Regions from separate parts of the Colwellia sp. MB02u-14 genome, predicted to be linked through region 2. Evidence: predicted binding sites of a transcription regulator. Region 2 holds the regulator's gene; the other holds the start of a gene.

Region 1 (5,328 bases), on a different contig from region 2:
TTGATACCAATGTTCTTATCTTTGAGCGGATAAAAGAAGAATTAAAGCGCGGCCATAAAGTGTTGTCAGCCATTGAACAAGGTTATAAAAGTGCTTTTTCAACAATTCTTGATGCCAATATTACCACCATGATCACTGGCATTATTTTGTACACTATAGGAAATGGTCCGGTTAAAGGTTTTGCACTTATTTTATGCTTAGGGATTTTAACCAGTATGTTTACGGGTGTTTTTGTTTCAAAGGTATTAACAAACATGGTTATTCGAAAAAATAAAACACAATTATTGGGAGTTAACGTATGAGTACCACGAAACTTAATAAATACTTTACTTTAAGCTACTTTCGCATTGCCAGCTTTTATTGCGCAGCAATATTTATTGTTATTGCACTTTCTGGTCTATTGAGCAAAAATTTAGCGCTTGGTTTAGATTTTACTGGCGGTTACCTTACTGAATTTTCAACGGAAAATCCCCTTAGCCAAACAAAAATGAAGACCTTACTCAGTGCTTATCTCCCTGAAAGCTTTAAATTAACCTCTGCTGAACAAGGAACACATTGGAGTGTTCAACAAGCAGATAATAACGTCAGTTTACAAGGTAAGGAATGGCTAACTGATTTTGCTGACAAAAATCAGTTAAACATCACGCCTCAAGACGCCGTTTACATAGGAAGCCAAGTCGGTGAAGAATTAATTAACCAAGGTGGATTAGCGCTATTAACCGCAATTATTGTCATCTTAATCTATTTGTCTTTTAGATTTGAGTGGCGTTTAGCCGCGGGTGCTGTTATTGCTCTTTTTCATGATGTACTTATCGTACTCGGGTTATTTGCATGGTTTGGCTTATCCTTTGATTTAACAATTTTAGCCAGTTTGTTAGCCATTATTGGCTACTCATTAAACGACTCAATTATTGTCGGTGACAAAATAAGAGAAATAATGAAATCAAATAATCATGCAAATATAGATAACGTGATCAATCAAGCCATTAAATCAACTTTAGTAAGAACGATGATCACCTCAGGAACGACATTAGCGACTATTATTGCCATATGGGGGTTTGCAGGAGAGTCTTTAGCAGGTTTTTCTATATCACTATTCACCGGCGTTTTAGTGGGTACTTTCTCTTCGATTGCAATTTCAGCAACAGTGCCACAATTACTTGGTTTAACCGCTGATTATTATCAAAAAATAGAAACAGATATTTGCCCCTTACCTTAAATAATAGTCCAGTAATTTCGGCTCGATAATCGTATCAAGACAATAACTCACAAGGGTATTTACTTAACCGTAAATACCCTTAACGACATCAGCTAGACGATGATATTTCCAACGCCGCATTTAATCTATCAAAACCTCTAGCAAGGTCGGCAATTAAGTCATCAACATCTTCTAAGCCTATATGCAAACGAATTAATGGGTACTCATAATGCCACTGAGTTGCTGTGCGTATGCGCCCGACATTAGTATTACCCAAAATCAAACTTTCAAAACCTCCCCAAGAATAGCCCATTTTAAAATGTTCCATACCATCGAGTAAGGCATTAAGTGACCGCTTATCACCACGCGTTAACACAAAAGAAAACAAACCGTTAGCGCCCGTAAAGTCGCGCTTAAAATATTCATGGCCCGGACATGATTCAAAAGCAGGATGAAGAATTACATCAACTTCATCGCGTGTTGCCAGCCAATTAGCCACTTTTAGGGCACTGGCTTGGTGTTGTTTTAAACGAACACCTAAGGTGCGAATACCACGCATCGCTAAATATAAATCGTCAGGCGACGTACATTGCCCCATTAAATAGCTATTTTCACGTAATTGTGGCCAGTACTCTTCTGTCGCCGTTGCCGTGCCTAACATCACATCTGAATGACCAACGATATATTTAGTCGCGGCTTGAATCGAAATATCAACACCGTAGTCAAAAGGTTGAAAATTGACCCCCGCAGCCCAAGTATTGTCGAGCATAACAATACAGCCATGCTGGTGAGCAACTTCAGCAATACCCGGAACATCTTGTACTTCCATAGTAATAGAGCCAGGTGATTCTAAGAAAATAAGTCGGGTGTTAACTTTGATAAGTGTGTCTATATTTTTACCCATAGTGGGATCGTAATAAGTGGTTTCTACGCCAATGTTAACCAATATCTTGTCGCAAAAATCGCGTGTTGGTTCATAGGCGGTATCAACCATTAAAATATGATCACCGGTTTTAACAAACGAAAGAATAGCATTAGTGATCGCCGCAGTACCCGATGGATAAATGGCACAACCTGCACCGCCTTCAAGATCAGTCATTGCATCTGCGAAAGCAAAAGCGGTTGAGGTGCCTCTTCGTCCGTAGAAAAGCACCTGATTGCCGCGGTTAGCGGTTGCGTGATTCATTTCTTTAACCGTATTAAAAACAACGGTTGATGCACGTTCTACCGGGGGATTAACAACGCCACGTGTCCATTTTGATTTTCGTCCAGCATTGACTATTTTGGTATCGTTGATCATGATTTTTCATCCTAAAGCATAAAATTCATTTAGCCATCTAAATAGCTAACTTAATAAAGTTACCTTATGATCTTTCCAAGCATGATGCACGATTTATTTACAATAATTACAGCGATAGACTTATTGAAATAAGTTCATTTGATCACTGGTTAGCTTTTCGAAACTGCTGCCAACAAAAGGTAAAAGAGCATCGGCAACAGTCGCTAATTGTCGGTCAATATAAAACTGGTAATCTAAGGGCGCTTTGACATAACCTTTAGCTTGCGGACCAGACGTCGTAATGAAATATTCTATCCAACCGCGTTGCTGATACTTTAACGGCTGATTGTTTATTTTATTAATGTCATCAGCTAAACGTGCAGCTTTGACATGCGGGGGCACATTTTTAACATAGTGATCTAATTGCCGGCGAATACGCTTACGATAAACCAGTAAGTGATCTAATTGCCCTGCAGAGGTTTGAGCAACAATACTGCGGACATAGTCGGCAAAAGGTTCGCCGTTAAATATTTTTAAATACAACTCTCGTTGAAAAGTTTTTGCCAATTCTGTCCAGTCGGTGCGAACACTCTCTAAACCTTTAAAAATAAGTTCATACTTGCCCTTTTTTTCTACGATCCCCGCATAACGTTTTTTAGTACCAACATCTTGCCCTCTGATTGTTGGCATTAAGAATTGGCTAAAATTATAGACTGAGTATCCCAGCAACACCCTTTTTTACTCATACTACCAATAAACCCATTTAATTTGAGCAATCGACGATATTGATGACTGGCATACTGAACGCCTTGATCTGAATGAACTATTAACCCTGCTTTAGGTTGTCGTTGCCAAATAGCCATTGTTAATGCATCACAAACAAGCTGCGCTTTCATTCTTGATCCCATGCTCCAACCCACGATTTTTCGTGAATATAAGTCAATCACCACACATAAATATAGCCAACCTTCTGATGTCCAAACGTAGGTGATATCACCTACCCACGCTTTATCTGGCGCTTCAACAGCAAAGTTTTGCTTTAACTCATTTTGATAAATGGGTTTGTTATGGTCGCTGTTCGTTGTTGCCTTGTATTTCTTTTTATAACGAACCCAAACGTTCGCTTCTTTCATGAGTTGAGCCGTTTTACGTCGACTAACCGGAAAGCTTAATGTATTGAGTACTTTTTTAATCCGCCTAGCGCCATAAGTATTGTCACTGAATTTAGCAATATCTTTGATCAACGCAATCATTTCTTGATGGGTTAGATCATCAGCGGCACTTACTTTACGCTTTTGAAAGCTATAGAGTTTATTACTTTTAACACCCAGTACGTGACACATTACTACCACAGGCCAGATCTTCTTATGTTGGGCAATGAACGAATATTTTACTTCGTTTCTTTGGCAAAGAAGACCGTCGCTTTTTTAGGATCTCACGCTCCATTTCTAAACGTTTAACTTACGCTTTTAGGTTGCGGATTTCTTCTTGCTCGGGTGTTAATTTCCCGTTACCACGAAAAGCATGACCATCCTCATTGTCAGCTTCTTTGATCCAACGACCTAGCATATTAGGATTAACACCTTAGTTTCTTGAGGCTTCTGCCTGGCTATAGTTTTGCTCAACGACTAAAGCGATAGCATCAGGTTTGAATTCTTTTGAATATTTTTACGTTTTGTCATTTTCGATCTCCAGTTAAGATTATTATCTCTTAACTAGGTAGTCGAATCCATTAGACCACGTCAAGGTACACCTAGTACATACCACTTGACCCTCAACCACTTATCTAATTCTTGTAAACTTGGTTTAATACTTTCCACTTCGCTCAACTATTAATATTCAAATATTATCAGTATAATAAATAAAATTTTACTACCTTAAACAAGTAGTTGTACCATAAGTTTATTATCAACCAACTATAGTTGGACAATTAAAATCACTTAAAATAGAGATTAAGACTGAATTCGATTCTAAAACTAAAGGATAAATATGCTTCATCTACCTTCTCTGGCTCCGTTGGTGAGGAGTCTAGATCAGGGTTGGTTTTTTCCATATATTACCCAACTAAGAACCCCATCTAACACCACTGAAAGTGCATCGGTTATTAATATACTAACCCACACACCCGATGAATTTAGTGCTTGAATATCATATTGGCTGGCATGCTCAACGTTACCCCAAGAGATAACCGACTCACCGTTACTTTCTGTTATTTGCACATTATTTGGTGCTGTTAGCCCGGAGCTAGGCACATAAGGAATAAAGGTTGTTATGTCACCTACATTTATAGGCACCCATGTTGTTTCTGCATGACTTAGTGCAGAAAAAAGCAACGTAATATAAAGAATTATAGCTGGGTTATTACGGTCATGTTATGCATTCCTTAGCACCTAATGCTACTGGCAAATGTTATATTGTTATTTTGAATGCTTTGCAGCATTTTTTTCACTCTACTCATCAGTTACAAAGATAATCTTTCTATTAACATGTTCATAATTACTATCAATATGTTCAAACGAAAACACCTCCCTTGTATCGACACTAATTAACTGTAGGTATTCTTGTTCACCTGTTACGACTTCATTATTTAAAAGCTTCAACCCGCTCTCGATTAAAGTAAACTGTTCTGAAAGTTTATCCCACGTTTGGGTGCTTACAACAAGACTTCTCTGACCATTTAGTACACTGTAATGCAATATTTTTTCGTGGTAAGTAAAATAAAAATTATTATCATCTGCTTGATAAACAATAGAGTCATCGACTGTTAAAAAATTATTGGCATGATACTTTTCACATATGGTATCTGCACCGCATATCGCCGCCTTAAAAACACTTTTCACTAGCTTACCTA
Region 2 (5,328 bases):
CGTACTTCATTTAATTCCATCGGGTGTATTACGTGACAATGTGAAATGTTTAATCGGTAACGGCGTAGTTTTATGTCCAAAAGCCTTGATGACAGAAATCGCAATGTTAGAAGCTAAGGGTGTTCCTGTTCGCGAACGCTTACTTATTAGTGATGCTTGTCCGTTAATTCTTCCTTACCATAATGCTTTAGATGCGGCGCGTGAAATTGCTCGTGGTAATAAGCCTATTGGTACGACAGGACGCGGAATTGGTCCAGCTTATGAAGATAAAGTGGCTCGCCGTGGTTTACGGGTTGGTGACTTAGTCTGTGCAGAAACATTTGCAATTAAATTAAAAGAAATTGTTGAATACCATAATTTCTCTTTAGAACATTACTACAAAGTTGAGCCTGTTTGTTATGAAACAGTCCTTGCTGATGCCCTCGCGGTGCGTGATGTGATCCTTAAGATGGTTGCTGATATACCTGAAATGCTTGATCAAGCGCGTAAAAACGGTGAGTCAATTATGTTCGAAGGTGCTCAAGGCACTTTACTGGATATTGATCACGGTACTTACCCTTATGTAACGTCTTCAAATACTACTGCAGGTGGCGTTGCTACCGGTTGTGGTTTTGGACCTCGTCACTTAGATTATATATTAGGCATTACTAAAGCATACACAACGCGTGTTGGTTCGGGTCCTTTCCCAACAGAACTAGACGATGAAGTGGGTGAACACTTAGGCACCGTTGGCCATGAATTTGGCGCAACTACGGGTCGTGAGCGACGTTGTGGTTGGTTTGATGCCGTTGCAATGCATCGCGCGATTCAAGTTAACAGCGTAACAGGTTTCTGTTTAACTAAACTTGATGTTTTAGATGGTTTAAAAACACTTAAAATTTGTACAGGCTACAAAACTCAAGCGGGTGATATTATCACCGTGCCGCCAACGGCTGCTGAAGGTTATGAGTGTATTACACCTGTTTACGAAGAAATGCCGGGCTGGTCTGAAACAACAGTTGGAGCAACTTCTCGTGATGTTTTACCTGCTAATGCAATTGCTTACATCAAGCGTATTGAAGAATTGACAGGCGTACCGGTTGATATTATTTCAACAGGACCAGAACGTAATGAAACTATTATTTTAGTTAATCCGTTCACTGATTAACACATAATACAGCATATTTTCTAAAATAAAATTTTATTAAAACCACCTTTTAGGTGGTTTTTTTTTCATCAAAAATAAAATATATTCAAACATTGATTTGAATATAAATGCAAAAAAAATTACTAACACTACAATCATAAGTTATAAAGTTAATGAACGTTATGGTTTTAATGTTAAAATTTAGTGATAAATTCGCTATTGTGCATTGAAAAAAACAAAAATAGAAAGCTAAGTTTAGCCAGTGAATGAAGTTTATAAAATGTACATAAGTATTAGATGAATAGATTAAGCTATATAACGAATATTTAGTTTTATGATGTGCAATAGAAAAGTGCTGAGGGTATGTTTGTTGTGGCTTCTGGCACTTTTTTATATAAGAATAATGTTGGAACAACATGTAAGATTGCCATAATATATATAACTATACTGTATGTAAAAATAATAAAACTTAAAAAATAGCATAAAAAACATAATAAATTTACCTAACGCATAGGACTCATCATGACTGATTTTCGCCAACAAGCACTTGATTACCATCAATTCCCAACGCCAGGGAAAATAAGTGTCGAATTAACTACCGCTGCTGAAACTAGCCTTGATTTAGCGCTCGCATACAGCCCCGGTGTTGCTGAGCCGGTACGTGCAATTGCAGCAAACCCAGATGATGTTTACAAATATACCGGCAAAGGTAATACGGTTGCTGTTATTACTAACGGTACCGCTATTTTAGGTTTAGGTAATTTAGGTGGTATGGCTGCTAAGCCAGTGATGGAAGGTAAAGCGTTATTGTTTAAGCGATTTGCAAACATTAATTCATTCGATATCGAGGTCAAACATAAGACAGTTGAAGAATTTGTTAATACGGTGGCTAATATTGCAGATAGTTTTGGCGGCATTAACTTAGAAGATATTAAAGCGCCAGAGTGTTTTGCTATTGAAAAGGCCCTTATTGAACGTTGTAAAATACCTGTATTTCATGATGATCAACATGGTACCGCTATCGTTACTGCTGCAGGTATGATCAATGCCTTAGAAATTCAAGGTAAACATATTAAAGACGCCAATATAGTGTGTCTTGGGGCAGGTGCTGCAGCAATTGCTTGTATGGAACTCTTAATAAAATGTGGCGCTCAGCGAGAAAAAATCTACATGTTAGATACTAAAGGTGTTATTCATACTCGTCGTGACGATCTTAATGAATACAAGCGTATGTTTGCTAATAATACCGATAAACGTACGCTAGAAGATGTCATCGATGGCGCAGATGTATTTGTCGGTGTTTCTGGGCCAAATTTACTTTCTGTTGAAAATGTAAAAATGATGGCGGCGAATCCGGTGATATTTGCTTGTTCAAACCCCGATCCTGAAATTAAACCAGCATTAGCGCTTGCTGTTCGCGATGATCTTATTATTGCCACTGGACGTTCTGATTACCCTAACCAAGTTAATAATGTTTTATGTTTTCCTTTTATTTTCCGTGGAGCATTAGATGTTCGTGCTAGAAGGATTAACGATGAAATGAAAATTGCTGCTGTTAATGCCATCCGTGAATTAGCAAAAGAACCTGTTTTGCAGGAAGTGCTAGATGCTAGCGGTGAGCAAAGTTTAACTTTTGGTAAGGAATATATCATTCCTAAACCAATGGACCCGCGTTTATGTGGTCGAGTTGCACTTGCTGTTGCCCAAGCTGCGGTTGATTCTGGCGTTGCCGCATTAGCGATGCCTGAAAATTATATGGAATAATCAGCGCAAAGGAGCAATCGTGGTTTATGTGGTCGAGTTGCACTTGCCCAAGCTGTGGTTGATTCTGGCGTTGTCGCATTAGCGATGCCTGAAAATTATATGGAATAATCAGCGCAAAGGAGCAATCGTGGTTTATGTGGTCGAGTTGCACTTGCCCAAGCCGCGGTTGATTCTGGCGTTGCCGCATTAGTGATGCTTGAAAATTATATGGAATAATCAGTAAAATGTAATGCAAATAAACTAAGATGAACACGCGGGAGAGCCATAATGAAAAACGTAACAAAAGCAGTTTTACTTTCTACGCTTGTTTACCCAGGAGTTGGCCAACTAGTTTTTCAGTCCTATCGGCGTGCAATAGCGCTAATTTTAGTATTTTCAATAACGGCTTATGTGTATATTGAAGAGGTGGTCAGTAAATATCAGCCACTTATTGATAGAGTAAAATCAGGTGAAATTGGGCTAAACAGCCAAGTACTTGCAAATGAAATAGCAAAACACCCTATTACTTTTGATCCGTTCTGGGTGAGCACATTAACCTATATACTCGTAATTTGTTGGGGAGTGGGTGTTATCGATGCTTATCGTTTAGGCATAAAAAAAGACGCTAAAGCGTCTTTAAATGAGTGTAAATAATTACTGCTCGTCATCTACTTCAAATTGACTAAAGTCGGTAATCCCCTTTGCTATCAGTGCATCTCGAACACTTTTGGGGAGCATTTCAGTATTGTCTTTTGTCAAATCACCATCATCAGGAAGAGGCTGTCCAGTAAAAGCATGTAAAAAAGCTTCACATAATAATTCACTGTTTGTCGCATGGCGTAAATTATTAACTTGTCGACGTGTGCGTTCGTCAGTTAACACCTTAAGCACACGCAACGGAATTGATACGGTGATTTTTTTAACTTGCTCACTTTTTTTCCCATGTTCGGCGTATGGTTTTATATAATCGCCATTCCACTTTGCCATCTAATTACCTTGTTTAGCTAAATTATTTTTTATAGGTTCGATTTTACTGGTTGTTGGCGTTGAGTCAATAACGAATGTGTAGAAGTTTAGAAGTCTAAAGTTCTTGACCGGCAAAAGTAAAGCGTTTAGAGTTATAGACGTCCAAACATCTATTTGATTTTATTGTCCAATTGGAGCAAAAAATGACAAGCAAAAAACCAGCAACATTGGCGGTTAGAGCGGGTATTAATAGTGATAAACACCATGGTGGCGTTGTACCTGCAATTCATTTATCGAGTACTTACGCTTTAAAAGGCTTTAATGATAAGCGCCAGTTTGATTATTCTAGGACAGGAAATCCAACACGAAGTACATTTGGGCAAGCTATTGCTGATTTAGAGCATGGCGCAGTTGGTATAGTCACTAGTACCGGTATGTCTGCTGTTCATTTAATCTGTCAACTACTGACAACACAAGATACTGTTATTATCCCCCATGACTGTTATGGTGGCAGTTATCGATTATTTACCCATTTAGCAAAACGTGGCCAATTTAATGTTATCGTTGTTGACCAAAACGATGAGGAAGCCTTAGCTCAAGCACTGGCGAAAAAGCCAAGATTAGTTCTGGTTGAATCACCGAGTAACCCATTATTACGTTTGGTTGATATAGAAAAGGTCACTCAGGCGAGTCATAATGTAGGAGCTTTAGTTGCGGTAGATAATACTTTTCTTTCACCTCTTTTGCAGCAGCCGTTATTATTAGGCGCGGATATTGTTTTTCATTCAACAACTAAATATATTAACGGTCATAGTGATGTGGTTGGTGGTGTATTAGTAACAAAAGACCAGGAGCTTGGTGTAGAACTTGCGTGGTGGGCAAATTGTATTGGTATTACGGGCTCACCATTTGACAGCTATCTTGCATTACGCGGCTTAAAAACATTGCCTATTCGCATGAAACAACATCAAGAGAATGCAAATGTTGTGGCAAAATACCTAAAAAATCACTCAGCAATTAATGCCGTGTATTTTCCTGGTTTGAAAGATCATCCAGGACATGAAATTGCTAAGCGGCAACAAAAAGATTTTGGCGCTATGATGAGTTTTGAAATAAAAGGCGGTGTTGAAGCGGTTAAAGTGTTGTTTGATAAGTTAGCACTCTTTACCTTGGCACAATCGTTAGGTGGCGTCGAAAGTTTAATCAGTCATCCATCAACGATGACTCACGCAGGTATGGAGATTGAAGCACAAATTGCTGCAGGTATCACGCAATCCTTAGTCAGAATTTCTGTAGGTATTGAAGATATTACTGATATTATCAGTGATTTGGAACAAGCTTTACTTGCGAGCCAAATTTAAGTTTTTAGGCTATTTTTAGTAGAATAATTAATGAGTGAAAATGACACAGTCAAATACAGTAGAACCGTTATCATCCGGGAATAACCAACTTGCCAAACATGCTATACATGCACATAAATTTGGTGGTAGCAG

The links. The regulator MetJ, encoded in region 2, represses methionine synthesis genes. The targets are predictions, from matches to a motif close to TAGACGTCTAGACGTCTA.
Region 1: H4J52_RS05705 (cystathionine beta-lyase) is a predicted target of MetJ. The motif match lies at 2,529-2,546, and genes of this name have one in related genera.

Annotation. Positions count from the first base shown of each region.
Region 1 is NZ_JACGUX010000062.1:185,640-190,967, forward strand. Features, by position in the region: gene secD (protein translocase subunit SecD) at 1-302, shown strand, start outside; gene secF (protein translocase subunit SecF) at 299-1,219, shown strand; gene H4J52_RS05705 (cystathionine beta-lyase) at 1,308-2,498, opposite strand; gene H4J52_RS05710 (DNA polymerase domain-containing protein) at 2,619-3,167, opposite strand; partial or broken gene H4J52_RS05715 (IS3 family transposase) at 3,197-4,115, opposite strand; gene H4J52_RS05720 (hypothetical protein) at 4,511-4,771, opposite strand; gene H4J52_RS05725 (fibronectin type III domain-containing protein) at 4,928-5,328, opposite strand, start outside.
Region 2 is NZ_JACGUX010000001.1:255,605-260,932, forward strand. Features, by position in the region: gene H4J52_RS01050 (adenylosuccinate synthase) at 1-1,147, shown strand, start outside; gene H4J52_RS01055 (malic enzyme-like NAD(P)-binding protein) at 1,649-2,890, shown strand; gene H4J52_RS01060 (hypothetical protein) at 3,158-3,523, shown strand; gene metJ (met regulon transcriptional regulator MetJ) at 3,524-3,856, opposite strand; gene metB (cystathionine gamma-synthase) at 4,039-5,196, shown strand; gene metL (bifunctional aspartate kinase/homoserine dehydrogenase II) at 5,237-5,328, shown strand, end outside.